Regions from separate parts of the Pseudoduganella rhizocola genome, predicted to be linked through region 2. Evidence: predicted binding sites of a transcription regulator. Region 2 holds the regulator's gene; the other holds the start of a gene.
What was found. The regulator sigma-54, encoded in region 2, starts transcription at its own class of promoters, with help from an activator protein. The targets are predictions, from matches to a motif close to TGGCANGNAANCTGCTTT.

Region 1: the regulator sigma-54 is predicted to act here: its motif matches at 2,875-2,892, upstream of ACJRPG_RS22345 (flavin monoamine oxidase family protein).

The regions. Positions count from the first base shown of each region.
Region 1 covers NZ_JBJQIK030000013.1:70,641-76,302, forward strand. The annotation lists gene ACJRPG_RS22330 (TonB-dependent receptor plug domain-containing protein) at 1-314, opposite strand, end outside; gene ACJRPG_RS22335 (RidA family protein) at 358-852, opposite strand; gene ACJRPG_RS22340 (c-type cytochrome) at 870-1,262, opposite strand; gene ACJRPG_RS22345 (flavin monoamine oxidase family protein) at 1,259-2,842, opposite strand; gene ACJRPG_RS22350 (TnsB C-terminal domain-containing protein) at 3,065-4,777, opposite strand; gene ACJRPG_RS22355 (DEAD/DEAH box helicase) at 4,937-5,662, opposite strand, start outside.
Region 2 covers NZ_JBJQIK030000011.1:96,924-102,585, forward strand. The annotation lists gene ACJRPG_RS21075 (KdsC family phosphatase) at 1-9, shown strand, start outside; gene lptC (LPS export ABC transporter periplasmic protein LptC) at 19-612, shown strand; gene lptA (lipopolysaccharide transport periplasmic protein LptA) at 634-1,185, shown strand; gene lptB (LPS export ABC transporter ATP-binding protein) at 1,188-1,943, shown strand; gene ACJRPG_RS21095 (RNA polymerase factor sigma-54) at 1,947-3,416, shown strand; gene hpf (ribosome hibernation-promoting factor, HPF/YfiA family) at 3,487-3,846, shown strand; gene ACJRPG_RS21105 (LysR family transcriptional regulator) at 3,898-4,797, opposite strand; gene ACJRPG_RS21110 (NAD(P)H-dependent oxidoreductase) at 4,883-5,659, shown strand.

The DNA of each region.
Region 1 (5,662 bases), on a different contig from region 2:
TTGGCCGTATCGCCGCCGAAGGCCTGCGCCGTGAACGACGGCAGGTTCTGCGCCAGCGCCTGCACCAGGTCGGGCTGGCCGGTGCGCAGCAGGGATGCTGCGTCCAGAACCTGGATCGGCGATGCGCTGTTTTCCGCTTTCAGGCCGCTGGCGCGGGTGCCGGTGACAATCACGGCCCCCACCGAAACCGGTGCGGCGCCCGCCACATTCTCGGATTGCGGATCGGCCGGTTCCACCGGTTCAGGATTTGCAAGTGCCAGGCCCGAATGCAGGACCATGGCGGCGGCGCCCGTTTTGATGATTCCCTTGTGCATGGATATTTCCTTTTTTATGAGTGAAACGAATCGGTACGGCGACTTATTTTTTTGCAGCGACAACTTCGATCTCGACCAGCCAGCCCGGCACATTCAGCGCCGCCACCTGCATCACGGCGCGCGCAGGAAGGTTCGGCTGCGCTCCGCCGAAGAACTGGGTATAGCCCTCCATGAAGCCCTTGATATCGGCCTTCCCGTTTTTCGCGGGGTCGCCTACCAGGAAGACCTGCATCTTCACGACATCGCCCATGGCCAGGTTCATGGACTTCAGGATTTCTTCGATCTTCTTCAGCACGCCGACCGTCTGCGTCTTCGTGTCGCCGTAGGCGGCGATGGATTCCGGAGCGGCGGCCTTGTCCACCACCGGCGGCACCTGGCCGCTGATGAAGTGGATGGTGGAACCCGGTGGCAGCGTCACAGCCTGCGCGATCGGGAAGTCGGAGCCGGGAATCTTGTGGCGGACGATGCCCTGCGCCTGTGCGGACGCGGCAAGCAGGGACAGGGACAGGAAAGCTGCGGTGGTGAAGCGTGGTTTCATGCGGTCTCTCACTTTCATCAATGTTTGTTGGACATGCGGCCGCCGGCGAACTTCGGCACCTGCAGCGTGGCGCGCAAGGCCGCCACCTGCGCTTCCTCGATGCCGTCCGCCTTGTTGCCCCAGCTGCTGCGCACGAAGCTCAGCACCGCGGCGATTTCTTCATCGTTCATGGCGCTGCTGAAATCGGGCATGCCGCCCCGCCCTTTCAGCAGCACTGCCGATACCTCGTCGGGCGCGCCCTGCACGAAGGCGCTGCCGGCCAGCGCGGGGAATGCGCCCGCGATGCCCTGGCCTTTGGCCTGGTGGCAGGCGGCGCAGTTCTTCGCGAACAGGGCCTTGCCGTCCGCGGCCTGTGCGGCATAGGGCACGGCGAATGCCAGCAAGGCGAGAAAAATGATGTTGGACTTCATGCACTGGCCCTTTCATGGATGCGGGCCAGCTGTTGCCAGGCCGATTCGATGGCGCCGGCCTGCCAGCCGGTGAGATAGCTCAGGTGCTCGCCGGCGAGCAGCACCCGGCCCTCACCTTCCAGCAGCACCGGGTAGGCGCTCTTGCGCGACTCCTCGCTCCATTCGGCCCAGCCGCCCAGGTTGTACTGCACGCGGTGCCATGCCACGGAGAAGGACTTCTCGAAGGAGGCGCGGTAGGCAGGGAATATCTTTTCGCCTGCGGCCAGTGCGAATTCGGCGCGTTCGGCGGGCGTCATCGCGCTCACCTCGATGGCTGCGCTTTGGTAGTTGTAGTAGCCGAGCAGCACCCCCTTCTGCTTCTGCCATTGCGAAGACGGCAGGGAAATGGTGTTGATGCCCTTGAGGTCCGTGAACACGTGGCCGCCGTAGATATGGTCGTCCTCTTCCCAGAAGCGGCGCTTCATCTGCAGGCCGATCTTGCCGACCGGCGCATAGGCGACCGCCTTCACGGCGGCCTTGAACTTGTCGGAGAAATCGGTGTCGATCATGCGCAGCACGGAAAGCGGAATGGTGCACAGGCAGTAATCCGCACTGAGCGATTGCAGCTTGCCGGTTCCGGTGTCTTTGTATGTCACCGTGACGTTCTTCTCGCCGTGGCGGATGGTCTGCACTTCCGCCTTGTAGCGGATGAAGCGCCCGACACGCTTTTCGAAAGCCTTTGCAATCGCATCCATGCCGCCCACCGGCTGGAACATGGTGTTCTGCATCGGGAAGTCCTGCACCGCGCTGTACACATTGCTGACGTGGGAGGCCAGCAGTTCCCTGAAGCCCAGCGGATCGGACGCCGTGCCGGGGCCGGGATTCATGCCCGCGCCGGGATTGACAGCGAAGCCGCGGCCACTGCGGCCCTTGTAGCGCAGATCATCGTTATCGAGCTGGCCTTCATGCACCAGGTAGTCCAGCAGCAGGCGCTGGTCTTCGGCATTGAGCTTTTTGTCCAGCGTGTGGTCCTGCACCGACTTGGCCAACAGCTCGGCAACGTGGCCACGCATATCGGCCTTGATCTGTGCCGGGCGCAGGCGCTGGCGCGACAGCGGGCCGCCGTTCTCCAGGTAGACGATGGAGTGGTCGTTATCGTTGACCATCACCTCGAGTGGAACACCAAAGCTGCGCGTGTAGTGCAGCGTCGACTGATGGTGCAGCGGAATGCGCCAGGGCCCGTGGTTGATGTAATGCCCGTCGTCGAACTCGCAGCGCTGCGGCTCGCCGCCCAGCTCCGCCAGCGTGAAGCCCTTGCGTGCGGTCTGGCAGCGGCCGCCGGCGAAACCGCGCGCCTCCAGCACCTGCACACGGTAGCCGAGCTTCCCCAGCTCATAGGCCGCCGTCATGCCGGCCAGGCCGGCGCCGAGGATAAGGACGGACTTTCCCTTGCCGTTGCCGCTCAGCACCGGCGGTCCCGCCATGCGCGATGCGATGCCCATGCCCCATGCATCCATCGTATTGAACAGGAGGCCGGTTCCTCCCACAGCAGCGGCGCGATAGAGAAACTCGCGCCGCGTGATTGCACCTGAACTTTGCATCTGCTTCCTCCACTTGGCTGGATGAAGTGATCAAAGCAATCGCTGTGCCACGCAGCAGCCGAAAACACTCTATTCGGCGCATCGAATAAACTTGTTTCGGCAGGCTCCCGCATCGAAGCGCGCCAGCAGGCATAAGGCCTTCCGCGAACATACTTTGTTATTCCCCAGCAGCAAAGAAAGCTGCCGTGGCCTTTGTGGTGCGGCGCACCATCGAGATGCGCATCAGAAGCTGGCGTGCATCCCCGGCGCATGCGCCGCGCTCCGCGTTGCGTCCGCAGCGAGATGGCAGACATGAAAGCGCATCGGCGCTACCGGGTCCAGAAGGTAGATGAGGGAGCGGTCGGATGCGTCATACGCCACGCGCACCGGCCAGCGCCGCTGGCGCGCACGCTCGAACCAGCGTTCCGCCAGCGCATGCGCACAGCTGTAATACAGGCCGTGCAGGCAGATGCCATCCGGCGTGACCATGGCTTCCTCTGTCGGCAGCAGGCAGCAGCGCACCGTCTCTTCCGGATACTGGCGCAGGGCTCCGCCACGCTGGCGCAGCCCCCATTCCCACAGCTGCAGCGGCGCCAGCGCCCCCGGGCCTTGCTGCCGCAGGTTGTACTCGAGGATACTGTCGATCACGGCACGGGTGAACTGCACGATGTCGATGGCGGCGTCCATGGCGCCGGAGATGTCATCCGGGGCGCGGACCGGTGCGGCGGCATCGAGCAGCGGAAAGCGCTTGCCGAGATCCTCGCGCCACCATGCGGACTGCGCGGTACCCGCCGTACAGCGCACGCCGAAGTTATTGAACAGCACATCGGTCTGCGCTTCCCCGGCCAGCAGCGGATCGATACGCAGCATCTCCGGCAGCTGGCGTGAAGGCCATTCGCCGGCATGGATGCTGCGGCCGAATCGCTGGCAGTAGCGGGCCTTGTCGGCAGCACAGTGGACCAGCGCCATCATGCCCTGCCGCCAGTGCGGCGCCTCCAGGCTGACGTGGATGCCGGCCACGAGGCCGCTGAAGACATCGGACACCACATATAGCAGCGGCATGCCCGCCAGCCGGCTGCGGTCGTCGGCCGATACCAGCTGCACGTCGGCCCGCACCGCGTCGAGCTGGAACACGGCGCCGGGCCGGCCGGGCTGCGGCACATGCCACTCCGCGGGCAAGGGTGCAGGCCGGCCCGGCTGCCCAGGCACGCCGTCCTGCGTCAGCCAATAGCTGAACTGGCCGAAGGTCGGCACCGCATCCGCTCCCGCTTCGCGCCGTATACGCCGCGTCTCGTGGTCGACGCTGGGCCGGCTGAAGAAGTCGCGGACCATGGCCTCATATACCGCGCGTCGCGAGAAACGGCCCTGCGCCGCGGAATAGCTGGCAGCGGCCACTCGGAAGATGCGGCGCATGCCGTCGCCGACGTTTACACCTGGCGCGGCGCCGTGCTTGCGTGGCCGTCCGCGCTTCACTCCCTCCGAGGAGCGGCGGGTTTTGCCGCGTGCACCGGAATTGGCGTAGTCGGGCAGCAGCGCATTCGGCGTCATGCCGCGCTGCCAGTAGCGGCGCAGGTAGCGGTAGAGCGTGGGATGCGAGAACCCGTGGCGCCCGGCGTAATCGGCAATGAGCGGGCCGCGCTTGCGCGGCTGGTAGATGGCAGGCTCCATGCAGGCCAGGTCGCGGATGATGGACCAGGCCCGGTCACGCAGCTGCAGGTGTTTGGGCGGCAGCAGGTCCTGGTTCACCAGCACGGTGAAGGGATCTTCCTCCAGCCTGTGCGCCCGGCCCTCGTCAAGGTCAGCCTGCAGGCTGGCCAGGGATAGCAGCTCCGCATCGCTGGAGCGCGCGTGGACATCGAATGCATACGCCACCGTGCGGGCCGGGTCGATCCACAGGATACGCAGGACGCGGCGCCGCGGCACCGCCAGCTCGATCAAGTCGTTTCGCGATAGCATCTGCCGCCCTCAGAGGACTAAATGCAGATGTCTATGCAAATACCAGACCAGGCAATGCTGCGCCGGGGCGCAGGGGGAACGGCCCGGGCCGCGGCAGGCTCCGGGCCTTATTCTGGTGCGGCGAAGGGCGGCGCCCGCACCGCAGCCGTGCGCAGGCGCTTACTTCTTCTTGCCCTTGCCCGGCACGGACTTCTTCGGCGGGGTGTGCTTGGCCGATTCCGGCGGCATGCTGTCGGCAAGGCTGATCTTCAGCTGCTGGCCGCCCACCCATACCTTGCCGAGGTGCTTGAAGATCTCGTCGGGCATCCCGTCGGGCATCTCCAGCATCGAGTGGTCGTCGAAGATCTCGATACGGCCGATGTAGCGCGCTTCCAGCCCGCTTTCGTTGGCGATGGCGCCCACCAGGTTCGATGGCGTGGCCGCGTGCCTGCTGCCCACTTCCACGCGGTAGGCGCGGATGCGCATCTCGCCCTTCGGCGCTTTTTCCTTTTTCTTCTTCGGCGCGGGCTCTTCCTCCGCTACCGCCGCTTCGGCGACGAGCGCGTCCAGCGTGCGCGGCTTGCTCTTCTTCGGCGCCGGCGCTGCAGCAGGCGCTTCGCCGTCACGGCTGATGCGCAGGAACTGGCCCGCCACGCGCACGCCGGACAGCGTGGACAGGGTATCGGGGCTCAGGTCGTCCGGCATATCGAGCACGGTGAAGTCGTCGAAGATCTCGATGCGGCCGATATATTTGGAATCGATGCCGCCTTCGTTGGCGATGGCGCCGACGATATTGCCCGGCTTCACGCCGTGCTGGTAGCCGACCTCGATGCGGTAGGTCTGCATGCCCGGCTCGGATTCGCGCGGCACGCGCTCCTTTTTCGGGAAGCTGCGTTCGGCGCGCTC
Region 2 (5,662 bases):
ATGGCCTGAGGAAGAGCGATGCGTAACCAGAGGACAGCCCACCGCTTCCGCGTCTCTATTGCCATGGCGCTGGCGCTGCTGTTCGCGCTCGGCAGCTTCTGGCTGCTGGAGGTGATGAACCGCAGCGGCGAAGAGCTGCAGGCGGACCAGCGCCTGAATGAGCCGGACCAGATCATCGAGCGTTTCAGCCTGGTGCGCATGACGAAGGAAGGCAAGCCGAGCTACATCATTTCGGGCGACAGGCTCACGCACCGGCCGGTCGATGATTCCTCGGAGATCGAGAAGCCGGTGGTGCGCAGCCTGTCCGGTGAGACTCCGCCGATGGATATCCGCGCGAAGAGCGCGCGCATCGACGACGATAACAGCCGCGTGGTCCTGAGCGGCGATGTGCAGATAGACCGCGCCGCCTCCGCCACTTCGCAGGAATTCCGCCTGCGCACGCCGGAGCTGACCATCTTCCCGGACGAAGACCGGATGGAAACGAACAAGCCGGTGCAGTTCCGCCTGGGGAATGCAACGGCGACCGCCAACGGCATGCGCGCCAACAATGCCACGAGCCAGCTGCAGCTGTCCGGCCGCGGCACCATGGTGCTGCCGCCGAAGGCGCGTTGAGCAAAACGAATGGAACAAACCATGAAAAAAACACTTCTTGCTGCAGCCCTGATGCTGGGCGCCCTGGGATTCGCCAGCGCCGAAAAGGCAGACTCCTACAAGCCGACTGAAATCAAGTACGGCACGCTGGACGCCGACGACGTGCGCCAGATCTACACCTTTACCGATGACGTGACGCTGACGCGCGGCACGCTTCTGATGAAGGCCGAGAAGGCAGTCGTCACCTACACGCCGGACGGCTACCAGCTGGCCACGCTGACCGCCGGCGGCGGCAAGCGCGTGAGCTTCCGCCAGAAGCGCGACGGTCCCGGCGACCAGTGGATCGAGGGCGAGGCCGACCGCATCGAATACGACGAGAAGTCCGAACTCGTGAAGATGTATTCGCGCGCCAAGGTGCGCCGCCTGGAAGGCAGCAAGCCGAGCGACGAAGTGCAGGGCGAGTTCATCTCCTACGACAGCCGCCGCGAGTTCTTCAGCGTGCGCAATACGAGTACGGGCGACAGCAAAACCGGCGGCGGCCGCGGCACCATGGTGCTGCAGCCGAAACGCACCGAGCCAGCGGCGGGGAAATAAGCATGGAAGCACAAAGCTGCGGCAGCACCCTCATCGTTCGCGGACTGCAGAAGAGCTACGGCAAGCGCCAGGTGGTGCATGACGTGTCGCTGCAGGTGGAATGCGGCGAAGTGGTCGGCCTGCTGGGCCCCAACGGCGCCGGCAAGACCACTTCCTTCTACATGATCGTGGGCCTGGTGCCGTCCGATGCGGGCACCATCGATATCAGCGGCACCGATATCTCCAGCCTGCCTATCCACAAGCGCGCCACCATGGGCCTGTCCTACCTGCCACAGGAGGCGTCGGTGTTCCGCAAGCTGACGGTGGAGGAGAATATCCGCGCCGTGCTGGAGATCCAGAAGGTCAACGGCAAGCCGCTGACGAAGGCGGAGATCGACGAGCGCCTGAACACCCTGCTGGCCGACCTGCAGATCGAGAAGCTGCGCGAGAACCAGGCGCTGTCGCTGTCCGGCGGCGAGCGCCGCCGCGTGGAGATTGCGCGCGCGCTGGCCACCAATCCGCGCTTCGTGCTGCTGGACGAGCCCTTTGCCGGCGTGGACCCGATTGCCGTGATCGAGATCCAGCGCATCGTGCGCTTCCTCAAGGAGCGCGGCATCGGCGTGCTGATCACCGACCACAATGTGCGCGAAACGCTGGGCATCTGCGACCGCGCCTACATCATCAACCAGGGCAGCGTGCTGGCCTCCGGCCGTCCCGACGACATCATCGCCGACGAATCGGTGCGCCGCGTCTACCTCGGCGAGCACTTCCGCATGTAAGCCATGAAACAGTCCCTGCAACTGCGAACCTCGCAGCACCTCGCGCTGACACCCCAGCTGCAGCAGTCCATCCGGCTGCTGCAGCTGTCGACGCTGGAACTGCACCAGGAGCTCGAACAGCTGCTGACTGAGAACCCGCTGCTGGAACGGCTGGACGATCCGCTGGACCGCTCCGTGCGCCTGCTGGCGGATGGCGCCATCGGCCAGGCGGCGCCCACGGCCACTGCTGCCGAAGGCCCGGCCAACGAGAACACGCCGCCGGCCGATGCCGCGCCTTCCGAGCCGGAACAGTATGAAGGCGAGGGCATCGCGGAAAGCGACGGCGACTGGTCCGACGCGGGCCGGTCGAAAGCGCCGGACGACGAAGATGCGCGTCCCCAGCTGGAAGCCGGCCACCACAGCCTGCGCGAGCACCTGATGGAACAGATGCGGGTGACGGTGCTGGAACCGCGCGACCGCGCGCTGATGGAATTGATCATCGACGCGCTCGACGAAAACGGCTACCTGGAAGAGAGCCTGGAAGAGATCCACGCGCGCCTGCCGGAAGAACTCGATATCGAAATCGAGGAGCTGCAAACCTCGCTCACGCTGCTGCAAAGCTTCGACCCCGTCGGCGTGGGCGCACGCAATGCATCGGAGTGCCTGGCGCTGCAGATCAAGCGCATGCCCGGCGTCCCTCTGGTCACTCGCCGCATGGCCCTGTGCATCGTGGAGAAGCACCTGGCCTGGTTCGCCCAGCGCGACTTCAACAAGCTGAAAAAAGCGCTGGACTGCGACGACGAAGACCTGCGCGAGGCGCAGGCCGTGATCCGCCGCTGCAACCCGCATCCGGGCGCTGCCTTCTCTGCCGATGCGAGCGACTATGTGGTGCCCGACGTGGTGGTGAAAAAAGGCCGCAACGGCTGGGTCGTTACGCTGAACAACGACGTGATGCCGCGCCTGCGCGTGAACGCGCTGTATGCCAGCCTGCTCAAGCAGGGCAAGGGCGAATCGCAGATGAACGCGCAGCTGCAGGAAGCAAAGTGGCTGATCAAAAATATGCGCCAACGTTTCGACACAATTTTGCGCGTTGCACAAGCGATCGTTGAGCGGCAGAAGAATTTTTTCTCGCATGGCGCGGTTGCCATGAGACCCCTTGTGTTGCGCGAAATTGCTGATACACTGGGTTTACACGAGAGTACTATTTCTCGCGTAACAACTCAGAAATACATGCTCACCCCACATGGGATGTTTGAGTTGAAATATTTCTTTGGTAGCCACGTCGCGACTGAAGCTGGGGGTGAAGCTTCCTCGACTGCGATCCGTGCGCTGATTGTGCAATTCACAGGAGCAGAAGACCCGAAAAACCCTTTATCCGACAGTAAGATTGCGGACATGCTGGGAGAACAGGGCATGGTGATTGCGCGACGTACTGTTGCCAAGTATCGCGAAGCCCTCAAAATCCCTCCAGTCAGTCTCCGCAAGTCCTTGTAGTGAATGGGCTCGTCTGAGCTTTACCGAGCGTCAAGAGCCTGTTGAGTTACATCATCTTTTAGGAGTGTGTATGAATCTCACCATCAGTGGACATCATCTCGAAGTGACCCCCGCGATTCGCGAATACGTCCAGAACAAGCTGGAGCGCGTGAGACGCCATTTCGATCAAGTGATCGACATTGCTGTCATCCTGAGTGTAGATAACCTCACCGAGAAAGAGAAAAGGCAAAAAGCTGAAATCAACCTGCGCATGTCGGGCAAGACGGTGTACGTCGAAAGCCTCGCGCAAGACCTGTATGCCGCGATCGACACCCTGATCGACAAACTGGACCGGCAGGTCATGAAGTACAAAGACAAAGTCCAGAACCACAACCACGATGCAATCAAGCATCGCGCCGAGGTCTTCGAATCTCCGGCCAGCGCCGCATAAAAGAGCGGCCTCACCAAAACAAGGGCGCATCCGGCGCCCTTTTTTGCGCCCCTATTCCGCCACCGCCGCCGCAATCGTGTCCCGCAGCCACTTGTGCGCGGGATCGCGGTGCACGCGTTCATGCCACAGCATGGCCATTTCGTAGCCCTGCACGGCTACCGGCGCCTCCAGCTGCTGCAGTTCGGGCGCATCGCGCAGCAGGCGCGAAGGCAGCATGGCCACCAGGTCGGTGGAGGCCAGCGCCGAGCGCAGGAAGAGGAAATGCGGCACCGACAGCACCACGCGGCGCGCGGCGCCCGCCGCCGCCAGCGCTTCGTCCGTGACGCCGGTAAAACTGCCGCCGCCCGGCGACACAATCGCGTGCTCCAGCGCGCAGAACTGCTCCAGCGTGGGGCGGCGTTTCAGTTTGGGATGCCCCTTGCGCGCCACCAGCACATAGCGTTCGGTGAACAGGGCACGGCGGCGCAGGCTGGGCGGCGCATCGGCGCTTGTCTGCAATGCAAGATCGATCTCCCCTTGTTCCGCCTGGCGCGCTAGACGGCTGAGCACGGCAGGCACGACGGCCAGCCGCGCGCCGGGCGCCGCCGCCCGCAGCCGGGGCAGGGCGGGCAGCAGGATGGCCGACTCGCCATAATCGGCCGCCGCGATGCGCCAGGTATTGCTTGCGCCGGCGGGATCGAAGCTGCCGGCCGGGCCCAGCGCCTGTTCCAGCGCCTGCAGGGCCAGGCGCAGCGGCTCGCGCAGCTCTTCCGCCCGCGCCGTGGGCTGCATGCCGCGCGGACCCGGCAGCAGCAGCGGGTCGCTGAAGATATCGCGCAGCTTGGCCAGGTGCACGCTGACCGAGGGCTGGGACAGGTGCAGGCGCTGGGCCGCGCGCGTTACGTTGTGCTCGCTCAGCAGCACGTCCAGCGTGAGCAGCAGATTGAGGTCGATCTGCCGGAGATTAATCATGCTAATACCTGCAATATTGGGAATTCATTTCCAATATACCTCAGGAATCCATAAGCTGGCTTCTTCTCACTAATGAAAGCCAGCCATGAATATCCTGATCGTTTATGCCCATCCCGAACCCACTTCCCTGAACGCTTCGCTGCGCGACTTCAGCGTGCAGCGCCTGCAGGCCGCCGGCCACAGCGTGCAGGTCTCGGACCTGTACGCCATGCAGTGGAAAGCCACGGTGGACTCGGGCGATAACCTGGCCCACGAGCCGGGCACGCCCTTCCATATCTCGCCCGAATCGAAATACGCTTTCGAGAACGGCCTGCAAAGCCCGGACATCGCGGCCGAGCAGGCAAAGCTGATGTGGGCCGATGCGGTGCTGTTCCAGTTTCCCCTGTGGTGGTTCTCCATGCCGGCCATCATGAAAGGCTGGTTCGACCGCGTGTATGCCTACGGTTTCGCCTACGGCGTGGGCGAGCACTCGGACCGGCGCTGGGGCGACCGCTACGGCGAGGGCAAGCTGGCAGGCAAGCGCGCCATGCTGATCGTGACCACCGGCGGCTGGGAGCAGCATTACGGCCCGCGCGGCATCAACGGCCCCATCAACGACCTGCTGTTTCCGATCCAGCATGGCATGCTGTACTACCCCGGTTTCGATGTCCTGCCGCCCTTCGTGGAATACCGGGTGCGCGCCATGGACGAGGCGCGCTTCGCGGAGGTCAGCGGGCGCCTCGGCGAGCGCCTGGACACGCTGGCGACCGCTACGCCCATCGCCTTCCGCAAGCAGAATTTCGGCGACTACCTGATTCCGTCGATGGAGCTGCATCCGGAGGTAGCGCCGGGCCAGACGGGCTTCGCCGCACACATCGCATAGACG